DNA from 3 places in the Pseudomonas sp. P4_B3 genome. Region 2 is predicted to be linked to each of the others. Evidence: predicted binding sites of a transcription regulator. Region 2 holds the regulator's gene; each other region holds the start of a gene.
What was found. The regulator sigma-54, encoded in region 2, starts transcription at its own class of promoters, with help from an activator protein. The targets are predictions, from matches to a motif close to ANTGGCATNNANNTTGCTNT.
Positions count from the first base shown of each region.

Region 1 (7,286 bases), on a different contig from region 2:
GACCACAGGTTGCGGGCAATGTTGGCCAGTTGGCTGCGAATGTCGGTGAGCTTGTCGGCGGTTTTCGCGCAGACAATCAGTGCGCCGGTGCGGTCGCGGTACAGGCCGAAGTTCTTCGAGCAAGAGCTGGTGATCAGCAGTTCCGGCAACTCGGCGGCGAACAGCCGGGTCGACCAGGCATCCTGCTCCAGGCCATCGCCGAATCCTTGATACGCGAAGTCGATCAATGGCAGCAGTTCGCGCTTGCGTACCACCTCCAGTACCCTCTGCCAGTCATCCTGGGACAGGTCGAAACCGGTCGGGTTATGGCAGCAGGCGTGCAGCAAGACCACGTCACCCTTGGGCGCTTCATTGAGCGCCGCCAGCATGCCATCGACGTCGAGCCGGTTGTCACTGCCCACGTACGGGTAGTGGCTGACCTTGACCTTGGCTGCCGCAAAAATCGTTTCGTGGATCGGCCAGGTCGGGTTGCTCAGCCACACGCCGCGGCCCGGCAGGCATTGGGCGATAAAGTCCGCGCTCAGGCGCAGCGCACCCGTGCCACCCGGTGTCTGGGTGGCGCCGGCGCGTTGTGTGCTGATCAGCTTCGAGTCGGCACCCAGCACCAGCTCATTGATCGCTTTGCCGAACGCCGGCTCGCCGTGACCGCCGATGTAGGTCTTGGTGGACTGACTGTCCACCAGACGTTGCTCGGCAAGCTTCACCGATTCAAGAATCGGTGTCAGGCCCTGGGCGTCTTTGTAGACACCCACGCCCAAATCGAACTTGCGTGGGTTCGGGTCCTGCGCGTAGGCCTCCATCAGGCCGAGGATCGGGTCGCCAGGTACTCGACCGATGGCGTCGAAATGCATTACTTGCGCCCCTCAGCGTCCTTGGCTACTTCGTCAGTGCGCGCAGCCATGATGAAGTCGTTGCGGTGCAGGCCCTTGATCGAGTGGCTCCACCAGGTCACGGTGACTTTGCCCCACTCGGTCAGCAGGCCCGGGTGATGGCCTTCGGCCTCGGAGATTTCACCGACGGCGTTGGTGAACGCCAGGGCGTGCTTGAAGTTCTTGAACAGGAAGACTTTTTCCAGCTGCATGATGCTGTCGCGTACTTCGATGTTCCAGTCCGGGATCTGCTTGATCAGGATCGGCAGTTCTTCATCGCTGACTTGTGGGGCGTCGGCGCGGCAGGCTTCGCAATGGGCTTGAGTTAATGCGGTCATGATGTGTTCCTGAAATCGAATGTTGGGAAATCGGCCCTCAGTTCTACCACGCTAATCCAAAGCGATGGTTTCTGACAGACTCACTTGATTCTAAAAGCGGCGGATCACGCGGCTTTTGGTTTTGGCGGAAATTTCGGTGTGTGCAGACCCATCTGCATCGCTTGCTTGACCATGCCCATGATGTCTTCGTGAGCGAGGTCGAACAGACGCTTGAGATTTGGCAACGCGAAGTACAGTGGCTGCAAGATATCGATGCGGTAGGGCGTGCGCATGCATTCCAGCGGATCGAACGCCTGATGCTCAGGCTCGTCCGACAGGCAATACACGGTCTCTTTCGGAGAAGACAGAATGCCGCCGCCGTAGATGCGCTGGCCTTGCGGGGTGTCGACCAGGCCGAACTCGATGGTCATCCAGTACAGGCGCGCCAGGTACACACGTTCCTCCTTGGACGCCTTGAGGCCGAGTTTGCCGTAGGTGTGGGTGAATTCGGCGAACCACGGGTTGGTCAGCAGCGGGCAGTGGCCGAAGATCTCGTGGAAAATGTCCGGCTCTTGCAGGTAGTCCAGTTCTTCGCGGGTACGAATGAAGGTCGCCACCGGAAACTGCTTGCTGGCCAGCAATTCGAAAAAAGTCTGGAAGGGAATCAGTGCGGGAACCCGGGCAACTTGCCAGCCGGTGGTTTCACCGAGGACCTTGTTGATTTCGCCGAGTTGAGGAATGCGGTCGTGGGGCAGACCGAGTTTTTCGATACCGTCCAGGTACTCCTGGCACGCACGCCCTTCGATCACCTTCAGTTGACGGGTGATCAGCGTGTTCCACACCGCGTGTTCTTCGGCGGGGTAGTCGATAAAACCTTGCGCATCGGGCTCGCGAGCCACGTATTGCGTCTGCTTCATGCTGCTCTCCTGCTAGGGGATTTCGTTCTTGTTATGTACTGCTATGGACCTAGAAATACTCCATCAATTGCATCGTTGCAGCAGGTGAGCGGCGTCCTGTGCGGGAAAACCCCTTAATTATCGTAAAGATTTCGTTACGTATCGGCCGTCATCGCGCAGATGTTGAGATTGGTGGGTGGGAAAAGCCCTACATCTGTCACATAATCTTGACGACTATCTGAGCGCCTCAGCAGAAATTATCCCTGCGCACCTTACTCACCGTTTTTTCAGGCCATTTATATGCGTATCAAAGTCCACTGCCAGAACCGCATCGGCATCCTGCGCGACATTCTCAATCTGCTGGTGGAGTACGGGATCAACGTGGCCCGCGGTGAGGTGGGTGGTGAGCATGGCAACGCCATTTACCTGCATTGCCCGAACCTGATCAACATTCAGTTCCAGGCCTTGCGCCCGAAATTCGAAGCGATTGCCGGGGTCTTTGGCGTCAAGCGTGTAGGGCTGATGCCCAGCGAGCGTCGGCACATGGAGCTCAACGCTCTGCTCGGTGCGCTGGAGTTTCCGGTGCTGTCGATCGACATGGGCGGTTCCATCGTCGCGGCCAACCGGGCAGCGGCGCAGTTGCTCGGGGTGCGGGTCGACGAAGTGCCGGGGATTCCCCTGTCGCGCTACGCCGAGGATTTCGATTTGCCGGAACTGGTGCGCGCCAACAAGTCGCGGATCAACGGGCTGCGGGTCAAGGTCAAGGGTGACGTGTTCCTGGCCGACATCGCGCCACTGCAATCGGAGCATGACGACAGCGAAGCCATGGCCGGTGCGGTGCTGACGTTGCATCGAGCGGACCGGGTGGGCGAGCGCATCTACAACGTGCGCAAGCAGGAATTGCGTGGCTTCGACAGCATCTTCCAAAGCTCGAAAGTCATGGCCGCCGTGGTGCGCGAAGCGCGGCGCATGGCGCCACTGGATGCGCCGCTGTTGATCGAAGGGGAGACCGGCACCGGCAAAGAGTTGCTGGCGCGGGCCTGCCATTTGGCCAGTCCTCGTGGGCAGTCGCCGTTGATGGCACTCAATTGCGCAGGTCTGCCGGAGTCCATGGCCGAGACGGAGTTGTTCGGTTACGGCCCGGGTGCCTTTGAGGGGGCGCGGGCCGAAGGCAAGCTCGGGTTGCTGGAGCTGACGGCGGGCGGCACGCTGTTTCTCGATGGCGTCGGCGAAATGAGCCCGCGCTTGCAGGTGAAGTTGCTGCGCTTTTTGCAGGACGGTTGCTTCCGTCGTGTGGGCAGTGATGAAGAGGTCTACCTTGATGTGCGGGTGATCTGCGCGACCCAGGTCGATCTGTCTGAACTGTGCGCTCGCGGTGAGTTCCGCCAGGACCTCTATCACCGCTTGAATGTGTTGTCGCTGCACATCCCGCCGCTGCGCGAATGCCTCGACGGCTTGACGCCGCTGGTGGAGCACTTCCTCGATCAGGCCAGCCGGCAGATTGGTTGCCCGCTGCCCAAACTCGCCCCGGCGGCCATGGAGCGGCTCAGTCACTACCATTGGCCGGGCAACGTGCGGCAACTGGAGAACGTGCTGTTCCAGGCTGTTTCTTTGTGCGACGGTGGGACGGTCAAGGCCGAGCACATTCGTTTGCCGGACTATGGTGTGCGCCAACCCCTTGGCGATTTTTCGCTGGAGGGTGGGTTGGACGAGATCGTCGGGCGTTTCGAAAAAGCCGTGTTGGAGCGGCTGTATTCCGAGCATCCGAGCAGTCGGCAATTGGGCAAGCGGCTCGGGGTTTCGCATACCACCATTGCCAACAAGTTGCGTGAGTACGAAGTCGGTAAGGACAGCAGCATTTAAGATCAAAAGATCGTCCGATCGCGGCCCGAGCCTTCGGCAGCTCCTACAGAGATCAATGTAGGAGCTGCCGAAGGCTCGGGCCGCGATCCATTGCCGCGAAGCGGCATGACACCGCCGGTTTTTCGTCTCTGATACAAATCACAAATCCCCTCTGAATCCCCAAAGTCCCCTGTTTGCCGGGCCTGGCGCCGCCAAAAACAAGTTGGTCTGCAAATTGCTTATGGCTCAGCAGTACAGCAGTGGGCGGCAAACGTCCGGCAGGCAGAGGAAAGAGTGTGGACAAGTACCTTTATGTGGCAATGACCGGCGCCAGCCAGAATGCACTGGCGCAAAAGGCGCATGCCAACAACCTCGCGAACATCTCCACCAACGGCTTCCAGAAAGACCTGGAGCAGGCCCGTTCGATGCCGGTGTTCGGTGACAGCTTTCCGGCGCGTGCGTTTGCCATGTCCGAACGCCCGGCCACCGATTTCTCCCCTGGCTCACTGGTGGAAACCGGCCGCGACCTCGACGTTGCCGTGCAAGGCAACGGCTGGATTGCCGTACAGAATCCCGATGGCGGTGAAAGCTATGTGCGCACCGGCAGCCTGAACGTTGACGCCCTGGGCGTGCTGCGCGCCGGCAACGGCATGCCGGTCATGGGCAATGGCGGGCCGATTGCGGTGCCGCCGGAGCAGCAGATCGAAGTCGGAGAGGACGGCACCATCAGCATCCGTGCGATGGGCGAAGGTCCCCGGGTGATGGCTGAAGTCGACCGCATCAAGCTGGTCAACCCGGACCTCAAGAACATGACCAAGGGCCTGGATGGTTCGATCCACACCAAGGACGGCGCGCCTGCGCAGGCCGATGCCGGCGTCAAGCTGGTGTCCGGGTTCCTCGAGTCGAGCAACGTCAATGCCGTGGAAGAGATGACCTCGGTTCTGGCTTTGTCCAAGCAGTTCGAGCTGCACATCAAGATGATGAACACCGCCAAAGACGATGACCAGGCCATGGCTCGGGTCTTGCAGATCAGCTAATTACCAGAACGTCGCGCCGTAAAACAGGCGCACGAGGAGAATCGAATGCTTCCGGCTCTATGGGTTGCCAAGACAGGCCTGTCCGCTCAGGACACCAACCTGACCACCATTTCCAACAACCTGGCCAACGTGTCGACCACGGGTTTCAAACGTGACCGCGCCGAGTTCCAGGACCTGCTCTACCAGATCAAGCGCCAGCCAGGCGCCCAGTCGACCCAGGACAGCGAACTGCCGTCGGGTCTGCAACTGGGTACCGGTGTGCGCATCGTCGGCACCCAGAAAAATTTCACCGCCGGCAGCCTGCAAACCACCGAGCAGCCACTGGACATGGCCATCGACGGTCGCGGTTTCTTTCAGATCCTGCAACCGGATGGCACCACGTCCTACACCCGTGACGGTACGTTCCACCTGGACTCCAACGGCCAGATCGTCAACGCCAGCGGCTTTGCCCTGGAGCCGGCGATTGTCATTCCGAACGACGCGCAGACCTTCACGGTCGGCCGCGACGGCACCGTGTCCATCACCGTTGCCGGCAACCCGGCTGCCCAGGTGATCGGCAACCTGCAAACCGCCGACTTCATCAACCCGGCCGGCCTGCAGGCAGTGGGCAACAACCTGTTCCTGGAAACCGCCGCCAGTGGCGCGCCGCAAGTCGGCACTCCGGGTCTGAACGGTTTCGGCACCACGCTGCAGAACACCCTGGAAACGTCCAACGTCAGCACCGTTGAGGAGATGGTCAACATGATCACCACCCAGCGCGCCTACGAGATGAACTCCAAGGTGATCTCCACCGCCGACCAGATGCTCTCGTTCGTAACGCAGAATCTGTAATCAAGTCTATGTGCGGCCATGAGGCTGCCTGCAACACCGTGAGGTAGGGTCATGAATCGCTATGTATCTGTTCTGGCACTGAGTGGGATCACCGCGCTCGCAGGTTGCGTGCCTGCGACGCCCAAGCCCAATGACCCTTACTACGCGCCGGTGTTGCCGCGTACGCCATTGCCGGCGGCGGCGAACAACGGCTCGATCTATCAGGCCGGTTTCGAACAGAACCTCTACAGCGACCGCAAGGCGTTCCGGATCGGTGACATCATCACCATCACCCTGAACGAAAGGACCCAGGCCAGCAAAAACGCCAACTCGCAAATTGGCAAGAACAGCAAGGCCAGCATCGGCCTGACCTCGCTGTTCGGCTCCACGCCCAACACCAACAATCCGTTTGGCAGTGGTGACCTGAGTCTGGACGCCAGCTATGAAGGCGACCGCGCGACCAAGGGCGACAGCAAGGCAGCCCAGGGCAACACCCTGACCGGCTCGATCACCGTGACCGTCGCCGATGTGTTGCCCAACGGCATCATCGCGGTACGCGGCGAGAAGTGGATGACGCTCAACACTGGCGATGAGCTGGTGCGGATTGCCGGCCTTGTTCGCGCCGATGACATCTCTACCGACAACACCGTGTCGTCGACTCGTGTCGCCGATGCGCGCATCACCTACTCGGGCACCGGTTCGTTCGCCGATGCGAGTCAGCCAGGCTGGTTCGACCGTTTCTTCCTCAGCCCGCTGTTCCCTTTCTAGGTGGTCCGTTTGAATCTTAAACACCTCATGGTGGCCGCCTTGATGCTGTCCGCCGCGTTCAACGCGCACGCCGAGCGCCTGAAGGACATCGCCAGCATTTCCGGCGTGCGTTCCAACCAGTTGATCGGTTACGGCCTGGTGGTCGGGCTTAACGGCACCGGTGACCAGACGACGCAAACTCCGTTCACCCTGCAGACCTTCAACAACATGCTCTCGCAGTTCGGCATCAAGGTGCCGCCGGGTTCGGGCAACGTGCAGTTGAAGAACGTCGCGGCGGTGTCGATCAGTGCCGATTTGCCGGCGTTCGCCAAGCCGGGGCAGCAGGTCGACATCACCGTTTCGTCCATCGGTAACTCCAAGAGCTTGCGCGGCGGCACCTTGCTGCTGACACCGCTCAAGGGTATCGACGGCAACGTCTATGCGGTGGCTCAGGGCAACCTGGTAGTCGGTGGTTTCGATGCGGAAGGTCGCGACGGCTCGAAGATCACCGTCAACGTTCCGTCGGCCGGTCGCATCCCCGGTGGTGCCTCGGTGGAGCGTGCGGTGCCGAGCGGTTTCAACCAGGGCAACAGCCTGACGCTGAACCTCAACCGTTCCGACTTCACCACCGCCAAGCGCATCGTCGACAAGATCAACGACATGCTCGGCCCTGGCGTGGCCCAGGCCATCGACGGCGGTTCGATTCGCGTCACCGCGCCGCTCGATCCAAGCCAGCGTGTCGACTACCTGTCGATCCTGGAAAATCTC
Region 1 is NZ_JBFUHR010000020.1:88,408-95,693, reverse strand. Features, by position in the region: gene AC1DWG_RS22725 (amino acid aminotransferase) at 1-851, opposite strand, end outside; gene AC1DWG_RS22720 (4a-hydroxytetrahydrobiopterin dehydratase) at 851-1,207, opposite strand; gene phhA (phenylalanine 4-monooxygenase) at 1,312-2,103, opposite strand; gene AC1DWG_RS22710 (sigma-54-dependent transcriptional regulator) at 2,383-3,945, shown strand; gene AC1DWG_RS22705 (flagellar basal body rod protein FlgF) at 4,221-4,961, shown strand; gene flgG (flagellar basal-body rod protein FlgG) at 5,007-5,792, shown strand; gene flgH (flagellar basal body L-ring protein FlgH) at 5,844-6,539, shown strand; gene AC1DWG_RS22690 (flagellar basal body P-ring protein FlgI) at 6,567-7,286, shown strand, end outside.
Region 1: the regulator sigma-54 is predicted to act here: its motif matches at 4,147-4,166, upstream of AC1DWG_RS22705 (flagellar basal body rod protein FlgF).

Region 2 (7,286 bases):
TGTTCCACCAATGGGACATCACTCCGGAACAAGCCATCGAACAGGCCTTGGCCTGTGAAGCCGCGGCGTTTGCTGCCGACAGCCGGATCAAGAACGCTGACGGCACCACTCTCAGTACCCATCAGGGTTGCCGCGTTTATGGCAACAGCCACGGGTTTATCGGTGGTTACGCATCGACTCGTCACAGCTTGAGCTGCGTGATGATCGCCGAAGCGGACGGCCAGATGCAGCGCGATTACTGGTACGACGTGAACCGCCAGGGCAATCTGCTGGCCGATCCGGTCAGCATCGGCCAGCGTGCCGCGCAACGGGCGGCGAGCCGTCTGGGAGCGCGTCCGGTGCCGACTTGTGAGGTGCCGGTGCTGTTTTCCGCAGAGTTGGCCGGGGGCCTGTTTGGCAGTTTCCTGTCGGCGATTTCCGGCGGCAGCCTGTATCGCAAGTCTTCGTTCCTTGAGGGCACTCTCGGCCAGAAGCTGTTTCCGGAGTGGCTGACCATCGACGAACGTCCGCACTTGATGCGAGCCTTGGGCAGCGCGGCGTTCGATGGCGATGGCCTGGCAACCTACGCCAAACCGTTCGTCGAAAAAGGCGAGTTGGTGTCGTACATCCTCGGTACCTACTCCGGCCGCAAGCTCGGCATGCCAAGTACGGCCAACGCCGGCGGCGTGCACAACCTGTTCGTCACCCATGGTGATGAAGACCAGGCGGCCTTGCTGCGGCGCATGGGACGCGGACTGTTGGTCACCGAGTTGATGGGCCAGGGGCTGAACATGGTCACCGGCGATTATTCCCGGGGCGCGGCGGGTTACTGGGTCGAGAACGGCGAAATCCAGTTCGCGGTCCAGGAAGTGACCATCGCCGGCAACATGCGCGATATGTTCAAACAGATCGTTGCCGTGGGTAACGACCTGGAACTGCGCAGCAACATTCGCACTGGTTCGGTGTTGATCGAGCGGATGACGGTGGCGGGTAGCTAAGCTCAGACCGTTGCATAAAAAAGGCGCGCCACCCAATGGGTGGCGCGCCTTTCTTTTGATGTTTATTCGCCTTCGTCGAAGTAGTTATTGATCAAGGCTACCAGCGCGTCCATCGCTTCCTTTTCCTGCTCGCCTTCCGTGCTCAGATGGATTTTGGTGCCCTTACCGGCAGCGAGCATCATCATGGCCATGATGCTTTTGCCATCTACTGTGGATTCAGGTGTGCGTCCTACCCTGATCGTGCAGTCCTTGAACTGGCCGGCGACCCCGACGAATTTTGCAGAAGCACGGGCATGCAGGCCCAGCTTGTTGATGATTTCGATTTCCAGAGCAGGCATCGCGATGTGAATCCTTTAGCTGAGGTCGCGGTGGCGAACCTGGACGTTCTTCAGGGATTTTTGCAGCGCCTGCCCCAGACGCTCGGTCAGGTAGACGGAGCGGTGATGTCCGCCAGTGCAGCCAATGGCAATGGTGACATAGGCGCGGTTGCTGGCGGCAAAACGAGGCAGCCACTTTAGCAGGTATGTGGAAATGTCCTGGAACATCTCTTCGACATCCGGCTGTGCCGCCAGGTATTCGGCAACCGGTTGATCGAGCCCGGACTGCTCGCGCAATTCCGGTTTCCAGTAAGGGTTGGGCAGGCAACGCACATCGAACACCAAGTCGGCGTCCACCGGCATGCCACGCTTGAACCCGAAGGATTCCACCAGGAACGCAGTGCCCGGCTCGGGCTGATTCAACAGACGCAGTTTGATGGCGTCGCGCAGCTGGTACAGGTTCAGGCTGGTGGTGTTGATCTTGAGATCGGCGAGGTCGGCAATCGGCCCGAGCAGGTCGCTCTCGACGCTGATGGCTTCGGCCAGCGAGCGGTTGGCGTTGGTCAGGGGGTGACGACGGCGGGTTTCCGAGAAGCGCTTGAGCAAGGTTTCTTCGTCGGCATCCAGGTACAGCACATCGCACTGGATGTGGCGGTTGCGGACTTCTTCGAGCAGATCGGGGAAGCGTGACAGGTGGCTGGGCAGGTTGCGCGCATCAATGGAAACGGCGACCAGCGGCTGTAGCAGCTCGGTATGAATCAAGGCTCGTTCGGCCAGTTCCGGCAGCAGACCGGCAGGCAGGTTGTCGATGCAGTAGTAGCCGTTGTCCTCAAGAACGTCGAGGGCGGTACTTTTACCTGAGCCGGAACGGCCACTGACGATGATCAAGCGCATGATTACTGACCGTTTTGCTCGTCCAGGACAACCTGATACAGGGCTTCGTTGCTTGCAGCATTACGCAGTTTTTCGCGAACTTCCTTGCGGTCGAGCATGCTGGCGATTTGTCGCAGCAGCTCAAGGTGCGCATCGGTGGCGGCTTCCGGGACCAGCAATACGAACAGCAAGTCAACCGGCGCGCCGTCGATGGCGTCGAAGTCGATAGGGGCGTCCAGGTGCATCAATGCACTGATGGGTGAAACACAGCCCTTGAGACGGCAGTGTGGAATAGCGATGCCGTTGCCAAAACCGGTGGAGCCGAGTTTTTCACGGGCAATCAGTGCCTCGAAGACATCTTGCATCTCCAGGGCCGGCACTTCGCGGGCGATCAGATTGGCAATTTCCTCGAGGGCTTTCTTTTTACTGCCGCCCGGCACGTTCACCAGGGAACGGCCGGGGGTCAGGATACTTTCAAGTCGGATCATGGGTTGGGAGTGTTAACGACCGGTTGCACCCTGGAGGAGGCTCTGGGTCTTTTCCTTATGCTTTTTGAGTTGTTTATCCAGCTTGTCGGTGAGTGCGTCGATCGCGGCGTACATATCGGTATGTTCCGCGTTGGCGACCACTTCATTCCCGGGAATATGCAGCGTGGCTTCGATTTTCTGCTTCAGTTTTTCGACGGTCATCGTGACCTGCACATTAGTGATCTTGTCGAAATGTCGCTCCAATCGTTCGAGTTTTTCGCCGATGTAGGTGCGAAGAGGTTCGGTCACTTCCAGTTGGTGTCCACTGATGTTGACTTGCATACAGCTTCTCCTTCGTTGCCAGTGCATAAAGCGGCAGGCAGAAATGCCTGCCACTGGAACGCTGTGGCGTGGCTCTACATCAACCGCTTGCGTTCGCTCGAAGGCGCGATCCCGAGGGATTCGCGGTACTTGGCGACGGTGCGGCGAGCCACCTGAATGCCTTGTGCCTCCAGTAAACCAGCGATCTTGCTGTCACTCAATGGCTTTTTCTGATTTTCCGCGGCAACCAGTTTTTTGATGATCGCGCGGATCGCCGTGGACGAGCATTCGCCGCCTTCGGAGGTGCTGACGTGACTGGAGAAAAAGTACTTCAGTTCATAAATGCCCCGGGGGGTGTGCATGAACTTCTGGGTGGTCACCCGTGAAATCGTCGACTCATGCATGCCGACCGCTTCGGCGATGTCATGCAGGACCAACGGCTTCATGGCTTCGTCGCCATATTCGAGGAAACCACGCTGATGCTCGACGATCTGGGTGGCAACCTTCATAAGGGTTTCATTGCGGCTTTGCAGGCTCTTGATGAACCAGCGGGCCTCCTGCAACTGATTGCGCATGAACGTGTTGTCGGCGCTGGTGTCGGCGCGGCGCACGAAACCGGCGTACTGGGCGTTGACCCGCAGCCGTGGCACCGACTCCTGATTCAGCTCCACCAGCCAGCGCTCGTTGTCCTTGCGCACGATAACGTCAGGAACGACATACTCGGCTTCGGTGGACTCGATCTGCGAACCCGGGCGCGGGTTAAGGCTCTGGACCAGCTCGATGACCTGGCGTAGTTCATCTTCCTTGAGCTTCATGCGGCGCATCAGTTGGCTATAGTCGCGGCTGCCAAGCAAGTCGATGTAATCGGTGACCAGGCGCTTGGCCTCAGCCAGCCAAGGGGTCTTGGCGGGTAGCTGGCGCAATTGCAGCAGCAGGCATTCGCCCAGGTTGCGGGCGCCGATGCCGGCGGGCTCGAATTGCTGGATGCGATGCAGGACCGCTTCGATTTCGTCCAGTTCGATGTCCAGTTCCGGATCGAAGGCGTCGAGGATTTCCTCGAGGGTTTCGTCCAGGTAGCCCTGATTGTTGATGCAGTCGATCAGGGTCACGGCGATCAGGCGATCGGTGTCGGACATCGGGGCCAGGTTCAGTTGCCACAGCAAGTGGCTTTGCAAGCTTTCGCCGGCCGAGGTACGGGTGGTGAAGTCCCACTCGTCGTCGTCATTGCTGGGCAGGCTGCTGGCGCTGGTCTGGTAAACGTCTTCCCACGCGGTGTCGACGGGGAGTTCGTTGGGGATGCGCTCGTTCCAGTCACCCTCATCGAGGTTATCAACCGTCGGGGCGGTTTCCTGGTAGGAGGGTTCCTGGATGTCGGTGTTGGGCTTCTGTTCGGCGTTGTCGGCCAAGGGGTCGGTGTTATCGAAGTCGTCGCCTTCTTCCTGGCGTTCGAGCATCGGATTGGACTCCAGGGCCTCCTGGATTTCCTGTTGCAGGTCCAGGGTCGACAATTGGAGCAGGCGGATAGCCTGTTGCAGCTGCGGTGTCATCGTCAGCTGCTGGCCCATTCTCAAGACTAGCGATGGTTTCATGGCAGGGGCTTAACACCTTATTCGCCGGCGCACACGCGCCATCCACTACAGGGCGCCGGGGCGCCAAACATAAGCAAATTATATGCCTGAAACTGTAGTGTTTGCCTAGAGCACTGTAACAATAAAAAGCTGCAATGTTTTGTTGACAGGTTGCTCCGGCCGACTCTTGAACATCTTTGAGGCGTCGTGTTTGCCTAGAGCACTGTAACAATAAAAAAGAGTTGTTTTTTATCGAGACAAGCGCTCGTCGACCAGTCTCGCACCTCGGTGTCTTACAGGCGGAATTCGTGGCCCAGGTACACTTCCTTCACCAGGTCGTTGGCCAGGATGGTTTCAGCGTCGCCTTCGGCGATCAATTGGCCGTCGTTGACGATGTAGGCGGTTTCGCAGATATCCAGGGTTTCACGAACGTTGTGGTCGGTGATCAGCACGCCAATGCCTTTGGCCTTGAGGTGGTGAATGATCTGCTTGATGTCCCCGACCGAAATCGGGTCCACGCCGGCGAAGGGTTCGTCGAGGAGGATGAATTTCGGGTTGGTGGCCAGGGCTCGGGAGATTTCCACGCGACGGCGCTCACCACCAGACAGGCTCATGCCGAGGTTGTCGCGGATGTGGCTGATGTGGAATTCCTGCAGCAGGCTTTCCAGTTCCTTGCGCCGACCGGCCTTGTCGAGTTCCTTGCGGGTCTCGAGGATGGCCATGATGTTGTCGGCCACCGACAGTTTGCGGAAGATCGATGCTTCTTGCGGCAGGTAGCCGATACCAGCCTTTGCGCGGCCGTGCATCGGCTGGTGGCTGATGTCCAGGTCATCGATCAGGACGCGGCCCTGGTCGGCCTGCACCAGACCGACGATCATGTAGAAGCAGGTGGTCTTGCCGGCGCCGTTCGGGCCAAGCAGGCCGACGATCTGACCGCTGTCGATGGACAGGCTGACGTCGCGCACGACCTGGCGGCTCTTGTAGCTCTTGGCCAGATGCTGAGCTTTCAGAGTTGCCATTACTGGGCCTTTTTCTCGTCGGTTTTCTTCTTCGGCTGGATCACCATGTCGATACGCGGACGCGACTCGGTCACCTTGCTGCCGGTGGCGCGACCGGCGCTGGCCAGCTTCTTCTCGGTGTCGTAGACGATTTTCTCACCTTGGGTGGTGTTGTTGTCCTTGTCGATGACTTTGGCCTTGTCGATCAGCACAACGCGATTTTGCGTTGCGTGGTACTGGATGGTCACACCCCAGCCCTGGACGGGTTTGGTGTCGCCCGCCGTTTGCAGTTGCTCGAAGTAGGCCAGGTTGCCCACCGAGGTAACCACGTCGATGTCGCCATTCGGGGTGCGGGTCATGGTCACCTTGTTGCCGGTAACCTTCATCGTACCTTGGGTAATGATCACGTCACCGGTATAGATGGCAATACCTTGCTTGTCGTCCAGTTGGGCATCGTCGGCCTGAATGCGGATAGGCTGCTGTTGATCTTCCGGCAGAGCCCAGGCGCTCACGCTTCCCAGTGCTGCGCCCAGACTGAGCAAAATCGGGAGGGTTTTAACGAGCCTCATACTGTCCTCTTACGTTCGATAGCAGGTGTATCCTGCTTTCTTTCAAATACGCCTTCATTCCCTTGCCAGTCGATACACCGCCAGCGCCGTCGATTCTAACGTCTTGCTCTGTCTGCGCATATTGCTGCTGCGGGAACACGGTCATGCGGGTGCTGGTGATCAGGGTTTTACGGTTTTTCTCGTCGAAGCGCGTGATGCGCACGTCATCGATCAGTTCGACCTGTGTGCCATCAGGGTTGACCTCGCCGTGCAGGCTCTGGACGTGCCACGGAAATTCAGTGCCGCGGAACACATTCAGGTCGGGGTTGGTCAGCAATGTCACCTCGGTCGCTTTCAGGTGCTCGACCTTGTCGGACACCAGATCATATTGCAGCTTGCCGTCCGGCAGGTACTGCACGCTGTGGGCGTTGATGGCGTAATAGTCGATCGCGCTTTCATCGACCGGCGTTACCGGCTTGTCGAGGAAGCGTTCCGGGCTGATGTTCCAGTAGCCAGCCGCGGCGAATATCGCCGCGATGCAACTGTACATCAGGGTGTTGCGAAACTTTTTGCTCAGCATAGTGGGCTCACAGGTACGCCGCATTGGCCGCATCGAGGCGGTCCTGGGCGCGCAGGATCAGTTCGCAGAATTCGCGAGCGGCACCTTCACCACCACGGGCGACGGTGATGCCGTGAGCGTGTTCACGCACGAAGCTGGCGGCATTGGCCACCGCCATGCCCAGGCCGACGCGGCGAATCACCGGCAGGTCCGGCAGGTCATCGCCGAGGTAGGCCACCTGTTCATAGCTCAGGTTGAGTTGGGCCAGCAGTTCGTCGAGTACCACCAGTTTATCCTCACGACCCTGATAGAGATGCGGGATGCCGAGGTTTTTGGCTCGTCGCTCGACCACCGGAGTCTTGCGGCCACTGATGATGGCGGTCTGCACGCCGGCGGCCATCAGCATCTTGATGCCCTGGCCGTCGAGTGTGTTGAACGTCTTGAATTCGCTGCCGTCTTCGAGGAAGTACAGGCGCCCGTCGGTCAGCACGCCATCGACATCGAACACCGCCAGTTTGATCTGTTTACCGCGTTGCAGCAGGTCCGCACTCATTACATTACTCCTGCACGCAGCAAGTCGTGCATGTTCAGGGCGCCGACCGGGCGGTCTTCGCTGTCGACCACGACCAATGCGTTGATTTTATGGTCTTCCATGATT
Region 2 is NZ_JBFUHR010000016.1:27,627-34,912, forward strand. Features, by position in the region: gene pmbA (metalloprotease PmbA) at 1-977, shown strand, start outside; gene AC1DWG_RS19100 (HPr family phosphocarrier protein) at 1,040-1,315, opposite strand; gene rapZ (RNase adapter RapZ) at 1,331-2,188, opposite strand; gene ptsN (PTS IIA-like nitrogen regulatory protein PtsN) at 2,191-2,655, opposite strand; gene hpf (ribosome hibernation-promoting factor, HPF/YfiA family) at 2,668-2,976, opposite strand; gene AC1DWG_RS19120 (RNA polymerase factor sigma-54) at 3,051-4,544, opposite strand; gene lptB (LPS export ABC transporter ATP-binding protein) at 4,817-5,542, opposite strand; gene lptA (lipopolysaccharide transport periplasmic protein LptA) at 5,542-6,090, opposite strand; gene lptC (LPS export ABC transporter periplasmic protein LptC) at 6,077-6,649, opposite strand; gene AC1DWG_RS19140 (KdsC family phosphatase) at 6,657-7,181, opposite strand; gene AC1DWG_RS19145 (KpsF/GutQ family sugar-phosphate isomerase) at 7,181-7,286, opposite strand, start outside.

Region 3 (7,286 bases), on a different contig from region 2:
GCAACTCGAACGCCTCGCGCACCACCCTGGGTGGCATCAAGCGCGCAGCGGACATCATGAACTTCCTCGACAGCTCCATTGAAGGCCAGCTCATGGACTCGATCCGCGAAGTCGACGAAGACCTGTCCGGCCAGATCGAAGACCTCATGTTCGTCTTCAACAACCTGGCCGATGTCGACGACCGCGGGATCCAGGCGCTGCTCCGCGAGGTGTCCTCCGACGTGCTGGTGCTGGCCCTCAAGGGGTCGGACGAAGGCGTCAAGGAGAAGATCTTCAAGAACATGTCCAAGCGTGCGGCCGAACTGTTGCGCGACGATCTGGAAGCCAAGGGCCCGGTGCGCGTCAGCGACGTGGAAACCGCGCAGAAGGAAATCCTCACCATCGCCCGCCGTATGGCCGAAGCCGGAGAAATCGTTCTCGGCGGCAAGGGCGGCGAGGAAATGATCTAACACCATGGTCAAGAATGATGATGCACCCACTGACCTGATCCGGGCCAGGGATGTCGGTGGCTTCGAGTCCTGGGCGCTGCCCAGTTTCGACCCGCCGGAACCCGAGCCGGAACCAACGCCGGAACCCGAACCGCCGGAAATGGAGGAAGTGCCGCTGGAGGAAGTCCAGCCGCTGACCCTCGAAGAGCTCGAAAGCATTCGCCAGGAAGCCTACAACGAAGGCTTTGCGGTGGGTGAGAAGGAAGGTTTCCACAGCACCACGCTCAAGGTCCGCCAGGAAGCCGAGGTGGTCCTGGCCGCCAAGATTGCAGCGCTGGAGCAATTGATGAGCCATCTGTTCGAGCCCATCGCCGAGCAGGACACCCAGATCGAAAAGTCCCTGGTCGACCTCGTGCAACACATCACCAGACAGGTGATCCAGCGCGAACTGGCCATCGACTCGACACAGATCGAACACGTGATGCGCGAGGCGCTCAAGCTGTTGCCGCTGGGCGTGGGCAATGTGCGGCTGTACATCAATCCGCAGGATTTCGAACAGGTCAAAGCCCTTCGCGAACGCCATGAAGAAACCTGGCGCATCGTCGAGGACGAGTCGTTGTTGCCCGGCGGTTGCCGGGTCGAGACAGAACACAGCCGCATCGACGCCACAGTCGAAACCCGTGTCGCGCAGGTGATGGACAAGCTGTTCGACCAGTTGCACGAACAGTCCTTGCACCCGGCCGCACCGGACTTGAGCCTGGAACTGCCGGTCGACAGCAAGCCCGCTGCCGCGCCAGAAGCGGATGTGCCTGATGCGCCTTGAGCGCACCAGCTTCGCCAGGCGCCTGGGCAGTTACGCCGAGGCGACTACGCTTGCCGGCGCGCCGATCCTTGAGGGCCGCTTGCTGCGCATGGTCGGCCTGACCCTCGAAGCCGAAGGTCTGCGCGCCGCCATGGGCAGTCGCTGCATGGTCATCAACGACGACAGCTATCACCCCGTGCAGGTCGAAGCCGAAGTGATGGGTTTCTCCGGCAGTAAAGTCTTTCTGATGCCGGTCGGCAGCGTCGCTGGCATCGCACCCGGTGCCCGCGTAGTTCCCTTGTCCGATACCGGGCGTTTGCCGATGGGCATGAGCATGCTCGGGCGGGTGCTGGATGGCGCCGGCCGTGCACTGGACGGCAAGGGCGGGATGAAGGCCGAAGACTGGGTGCCAATGGATGGCCCGACCATCAACCCGCTCAAGCGCGAACCGATCAGTGAACCGCTGGACGTGGGCATCCGTTGCATCAACGGCATGTTGACGGTCGGGCGCGGCCAGCGGCTGGGCCTGTTTGCCGGTACCGGTGTCGGTAAATCGGTGTTGCTGGGGATGATGACGCGCTTCACCGAGGCCGACATCATCGTCGTCGGGCTGATCGGTGAGCGAGGCCGTGAAGTTAAAGAGTTCATCGAGCACATCCTCGGTGAAGAGGGGCTCAAGCGTTCAGTGGTGGTGGCGTCCCCGGCGGACGATGCGCCGCTGATGCGTCTGCGCGCGGCGATGTATTGCACGCGCATCGCCGAGTATTTCCGCGACAAGGGCAAGAATGTCCTGTTGCTGATGGACTCCCTGACCCGTTTTGCCCAGGCCCAACGGGAAATCGCCCTGGCCATCGGCGAGCCGCCAGCGACCAAGGGCTATCCGCCGTCGGTATTCGCCAAGCTGCCGAAACTGGTGGAGCGGGCCGGTAATGCGGAGAAGGGCGGTGGTTCGATCACCGCGTTCTACACCGTGCTGTCCGAAGGCGATGACCAACAGGACCCGATTGCCGACTCGGCACGGGGCGTGCTCGACGGGCACATCGTGCTGTCCCGGCGCCTGGCCGAGGAAGGGCATTACCCGGCCATTGATATCGAGGCGTCCATCAGCCGGGTGATGCCGGCGGTGGTGTCGCCGGAACACATGGCCCGTGCGCAGTATTTCAAGCAGTTGTGGTCGCGTTATCAGCAGAGCCGCGACCTGATCAGCGTCGGTGCCTACGTCGCTGGCGGTGACCGCGAGACCGATCTGGCGATTTCCTTGCAGCCGCAATTGGTCAAATACCTGCGTCAGGGTCTCAACGACAGCATCAGCCTGGGTGAAAGCGAAGCGTATCTCGCCTCGATCTTCGCGCCCGCGGCGGGCGGTTAAGCGATCATGGCCCTGAGTCGGGCAGGAAGGCTGGCGCCGGTGGTGGAAATGGCCGAAAAGGCCGAGAAAACCGCGGTCCAGCGCCTGGGGCACTTTCAGGGGCAAGTGCGTTTGGCACAAAGCAAACTCGCCGACCTTGAAGCCTTCCGTCTCGACTATCAGGAACAATGGATCGTACGCGGCAGCGGCGGCGTCTCGGGCCAATGGCTGCTGGGCTATCAGGGCTTTCTCGCGCAATTGGGCACGGCCATCGACCAGCAGCGGCAAAGCCTGGCCTGGCATCAGAACAACCTGAACAAGGCTCGGGAAACCTGGCAGCAGGCGTTTGCCCGGGTCGAAGGTTTGCGCAAATTGGTCGAACGCTATGCCGATGAGGCGCGACGGCTGGAGGACAAGCGCGAGCAGAAGCTGCTGGATGAGTTGTCCCAGCGCTTGCCGCGTCAGGATCCGTATTAGAAGATCGCATCCTGCGGCAGCTCCTACAGGGGATTGCATTCTCATGTAGGAGCTGCCGCAGGCTGCGATCTTTTGATCTTGCTCCTATTCCCACCAAGTGCTAAACCTTCTACACGTACGTTCTCCAAAGACAAGGAAGCCATTGAATGCCAGTCGTTGCCGAAGTGTCCCCTGATGGGCAAAAGTTGACGATATCAGTCAAAGGACGATTCGATTTCGCCAAGCATCAGGAATTTCGTGAGTCCTACGAAGATAAACAGCTATCGGCGGTTGTGGTCGACCTGAAAGAGGCCACTTACCTCGACAGCTCTGCGTTGGGCATGCTGCTGTTGCTGCGCGATCACGCCGGCGGCGACGACTCCGATGTGCGCGTCGTCAACAGCAATACCGACGTGCGCAAAATCCTCGCCATCTCCAACTTCGACAAGCTGTTCGACATCAGTTGATTGCCATGCAGCCGCTGAAGATCCTGATTGCCGAGGACAGCGCCGCCGATCGCCTGTTGCTGTCGAGCATCCTGCGCCGCCTGGGGCACGACGTGCTGACTGCGGCCAACGGTGCCGAAGCGGTCGACACGTTTCGCCAGCAGCAACCACACCTGGTATTGATGGACGCGATGATGCCGGTGATGGACGGCTTCGAGGCGGCCCGGCAAATCAAGGCCCTGGCCGGGGAAACCCTGGTGCCGATCATCTTCCTCACCTCGTTGTCCGAAAGCGAAGCCCTGGCCCGTTGCCTGGAAGTCGGCGGTGACGACTTTCTGGCGAAGCCGTACAACCAGGTGATTCTCGCCGCCAAGATCAAGGCGATGGATCGCTTGCGGCGCTTGCAGGACACCGTGCTGCAACAGCGTGACCAGATTGCCCGGCACCACGACTACCTGCTCAACGAACAGCGCGTGGCCAAGGCCGTTTTCGACAAGGTGGCGCACTCCGGCTGCCTGAATGCCGCTGCGAATATCCGTTATCTGCAATCGCCCTATGCGCTGTTCAACGGCGATCTGTTGCTGGCCGCGTTCACCCCGGCCGGCGACATGCACGTGCTGCTGGGCGACTTTACCGGCCACGGTCTGCCGGCGGCGGTGGGCGCCATGCCCCTGGCCGAAGTCTTCTACGGAATGACCGCCAAGGGCTATGGCCTGGCGGAAACCCTGCGCGAGATGAATGCCAAGCTCAAGCGCATTCTGCCGGTGGACATGTTCTGCTGTGCCACGTTGCTGTGCCTGAGTTTTCAGCGTCGTTCAGTGGAGGTCTGGAACGGCGGCATGCCCGACGGTTATCTGCATTGCATTGCCAGTGGCGAGCGAACGCCTCTGCCGGCGCGGCACCTGCCTTTGGGGGTGCTGAGTCCGGAGTCCTTCGATGAGCGTACCGAGGTGTTTCCCATGGTGCTCGGGGATCGCGTGTTTCTCCTGTCTGATGGGGTGATCGACACCTGCGACGCCAATGATCAGTTGTTTGGCGTGCAGCGATTGCAGCAGGTGTTCGCCGCCAATCGCCAGCCGGATGTGCTGTTCGAAGAGATCGAGCATGCGCTGCGACAGTTTGGCGGTGAAGCGCGCGACGATGTCAGCATGGTCGAAATCAGCCTGCTGGAGCCGGCGCAGATCACGCCGCCGGCGTTGGTCTACTCCGACAGCGGCCAGTCGTGCCCGCTGGACTGGTCGGTGAGTTTCGAGTTTCGCGCCGCCACACTGAAGCGTTTCAACCCCTTGCCCTATCTGTTGCAATTGCTGCTTGAGGTGCATGGTCTGCGGGGCCAGAGCGGTGCGCTCTACAGTGTGCTGGCGGAACTCTATTCCAATGCGCTGGAGCATGGCGTGCTGGGGCTGGACTCGAGCCTCAAGCGCGATGCATCGGGTTTTGCGCGTTATTATCAGCAGCGTAATACCCGTCTGGACGAACTCCAGGAAGGCTATGTACGGTTGCATTTGCAGGTGACGCCAACAGACGACGGCGGTTGCCTGACCATTCACATCGAAGACAGCGGCAAGGGTTTCGATGTCGAGCGGGTGATGAAAAGACCTGTGGATGACATCCGCCTGTCGGGACGTGGAGTCAGTCTGATCCGCCAGTTGGGGCGTAATGCCCGCTGGACCGACGATGGTCGAAGTGCACGTGTGGAGTTTATCTGGAAGGCTGCGCAGTAATCCGCGCATTCTTGATCAAGGAGTGAGCAAATGAACGACAAAAACGACAAACATGTGGATCGCGGCGTGCTGAGTGCATTGCAGGAAGTGATGGAAGAGGGCTATGCGGATTTGCTGGATATCTTTCTTGCGGACTCCGAAGAGCGCATTAACGTCTTGCGAACGACTGACAGTACTGCACTGCTCGTTGCAACCGCCCATAGCTTCAAGGGCAGCAGCAGCAATATGGGTGCAGTCAGGCTGACCGAGCTCTGCCATCAACTTGAACAGCGGGCCAAAGATTTGCCATGTGCCGCCGTTCAGGAACTGGTCGGCGAAATCGACCGCGAATTCGCCGCTATCCGGCCTCTGTACGAAGCTGAACGACAGCGTTGCCCAGCGAAAATCTGAGCATGCGCTGCATTTTGTCTCCTTCGAGTGAAACTGGCTCGACCTTTGCACTTAACTCGTCCAACTGTACTTACGAGCCCCGTGCAGCGGAGACTGTTTCATGCCCGTTACCCCCAATATTCTGCTTCAGGCCTCCAGGCAGGCCAAGATTCAAGCGGCCTGCGCCAATCCTCCGGCGCTGACCGCTGAGCCTGGGGACAAGGCCGCAAGCTTCGCTCATGTCTATGCCAATCAGGCCCAGAACAAGCCCAATGCGTCGGCGGATGCCTCGGTCAAGCCGAGTCGCGAAAAAAGCTCCGATGTCGCAGGAGAAAAAGACGCTGGCGACGACAAGTCTGCCGCCGGGGAGCTGGTGGTTGCCGATGGCGGCAAATCCTTGCCTTCCGATACGCCGGTGCAGGCTGACGACAAGACCGCCGACAATGAGGCGTCAGATGTCGACCGTGCTCCGGTCGTCGATACCGCACCGCTCGATCCGGCGCTTGATCCCTCACTGCTGCAAGCCATACAGCCAGTAGCGCCTGCGTCGGCACCGACAACGCCTGCCGTGGCCGATGCGGCGCAGCCAGCGGCTGAAGCGCCGGTTGCGGCGGCGATCATGGCGACAAACGCTCCAGCGCCGACCGGCACTGACGGCGATTTCGATCCCGAGACCGATCCGCTCGACGCCTTGCCAGCGGTGCGCCTGGCAATGGAGCAGAGCGGTCACGTATCGGCTTCCAGCCAGGCGCAGCCCAAGACTGCACCGACACAGACTCAAGCCCAGGCTGACGGTGAGCTGACATCGGCGCAAAACTTTGCCGCCGGCATGGCGACCCTGCTGGATGTTCAGGCCGACAAGAACAGCACCGATCAAGGCGACGACAAGGCTTTCAGCGGGTTGCTCGATGACGGCCTGAAGGATCTCAAGTCCGCCAGCAGCGACACCCGTGTCGATGATTTCGCCAACCGTCTGGCCGCGCTGACCCAGGCGGCCACACCGAAGACCGCCAATGCCTTGCCGGTGAACCAGCCGATCGCCATGCATCAGAGCGGGTGGACCGAAGAGGTGGTGAACCGGGTCATGTACCTGTCCAGCGCTAATCTCAAGGCGGCGGACATCCAGTTGCAGCCCGCTGAACTCGGGCGTCTGGACATTCGGGTGAATATGGTTCCCGATCAACAGACCCAGGTTACGTTCATGAGTGCGCATCCGGGTGTCCGTGAGGCGCTGGATGGCCAGGTCCATCGCTTGCGCGATATGTTCGCGCAACAGGGCATGGGGCAGGTCGATGTCAACGTTTCGGACCAGTCCCGTGGTTCGCAGCAAGGGCAGGAACAGGCCCGGCAAAGCCAGAGCGGGCGGACCAATGCCAGCGGCGGTCGCCTCGATTCAATGGATGACGACGTGGCCCCGGGCGTCGCTGAAGTGGCTGCCAATACCACCCGCGTGATCGGCTCCAGTGTGGTCGATTACTACGCCTGATCAAAGCCATCACTCCAATCGTTCCCATGGCATGGGAACGAACCCTCTGTAGGAGCGAGCCTGCTCGCGATGGAGTTAAACGATGACGAGGGCCATCTGAATAAACGCGGCGCTCTCACGTCTTTCGCGAGCAGGCTCGCTCCTACATGGCATAACACTTGCTCTTGCCTTGCCGTGCGACTGTGAAAACCCGAATAGTGACGGATTATTGGCATGGCGAAGAGCGA
Region 3 is NZ_JBFUHR010000020.1:43,569-50,854, reverse strand. Features, by position in the region: gene fliG (flagellar motor switch protein FliG) at 1-449, shown strand, start outside; gene fliH (flagellar assembly protein FliH) at 454-1,251, shown strand; gene fliI (flagellar protein export ATPase FliI) at 1,241-2,599, shown strand; gene fliJ (flagellar export protein FliJ) at 2,606-3,055, shown strand; gene AC1DWG_RS22515 (STAS domain-containing protein) at 3,202-3,501, shown strand; gene AC1DWG_RS22510 (ATP-binding SpoIIE family protein phosphatase) at 3,507-5,204, shown strand; gene AC1DWG_RS22505 (Hpt domain-containing protein) at 5,235-5,594, shown strand; gene AC1DWG_RS22500 (flagellar hook-length control protein FliK) at 5,695-7,059, shown strand; gene fliL (flagellar basal body-associated protein FliL) at 7,273-7,286, shown strand, end outside.
Region 3: the regulator sigma-54 is predicted to act here: its motif matches at 5,627-5,646, upstream of AC1DWG_RS22500 (flagellar hook-length control protein FliK).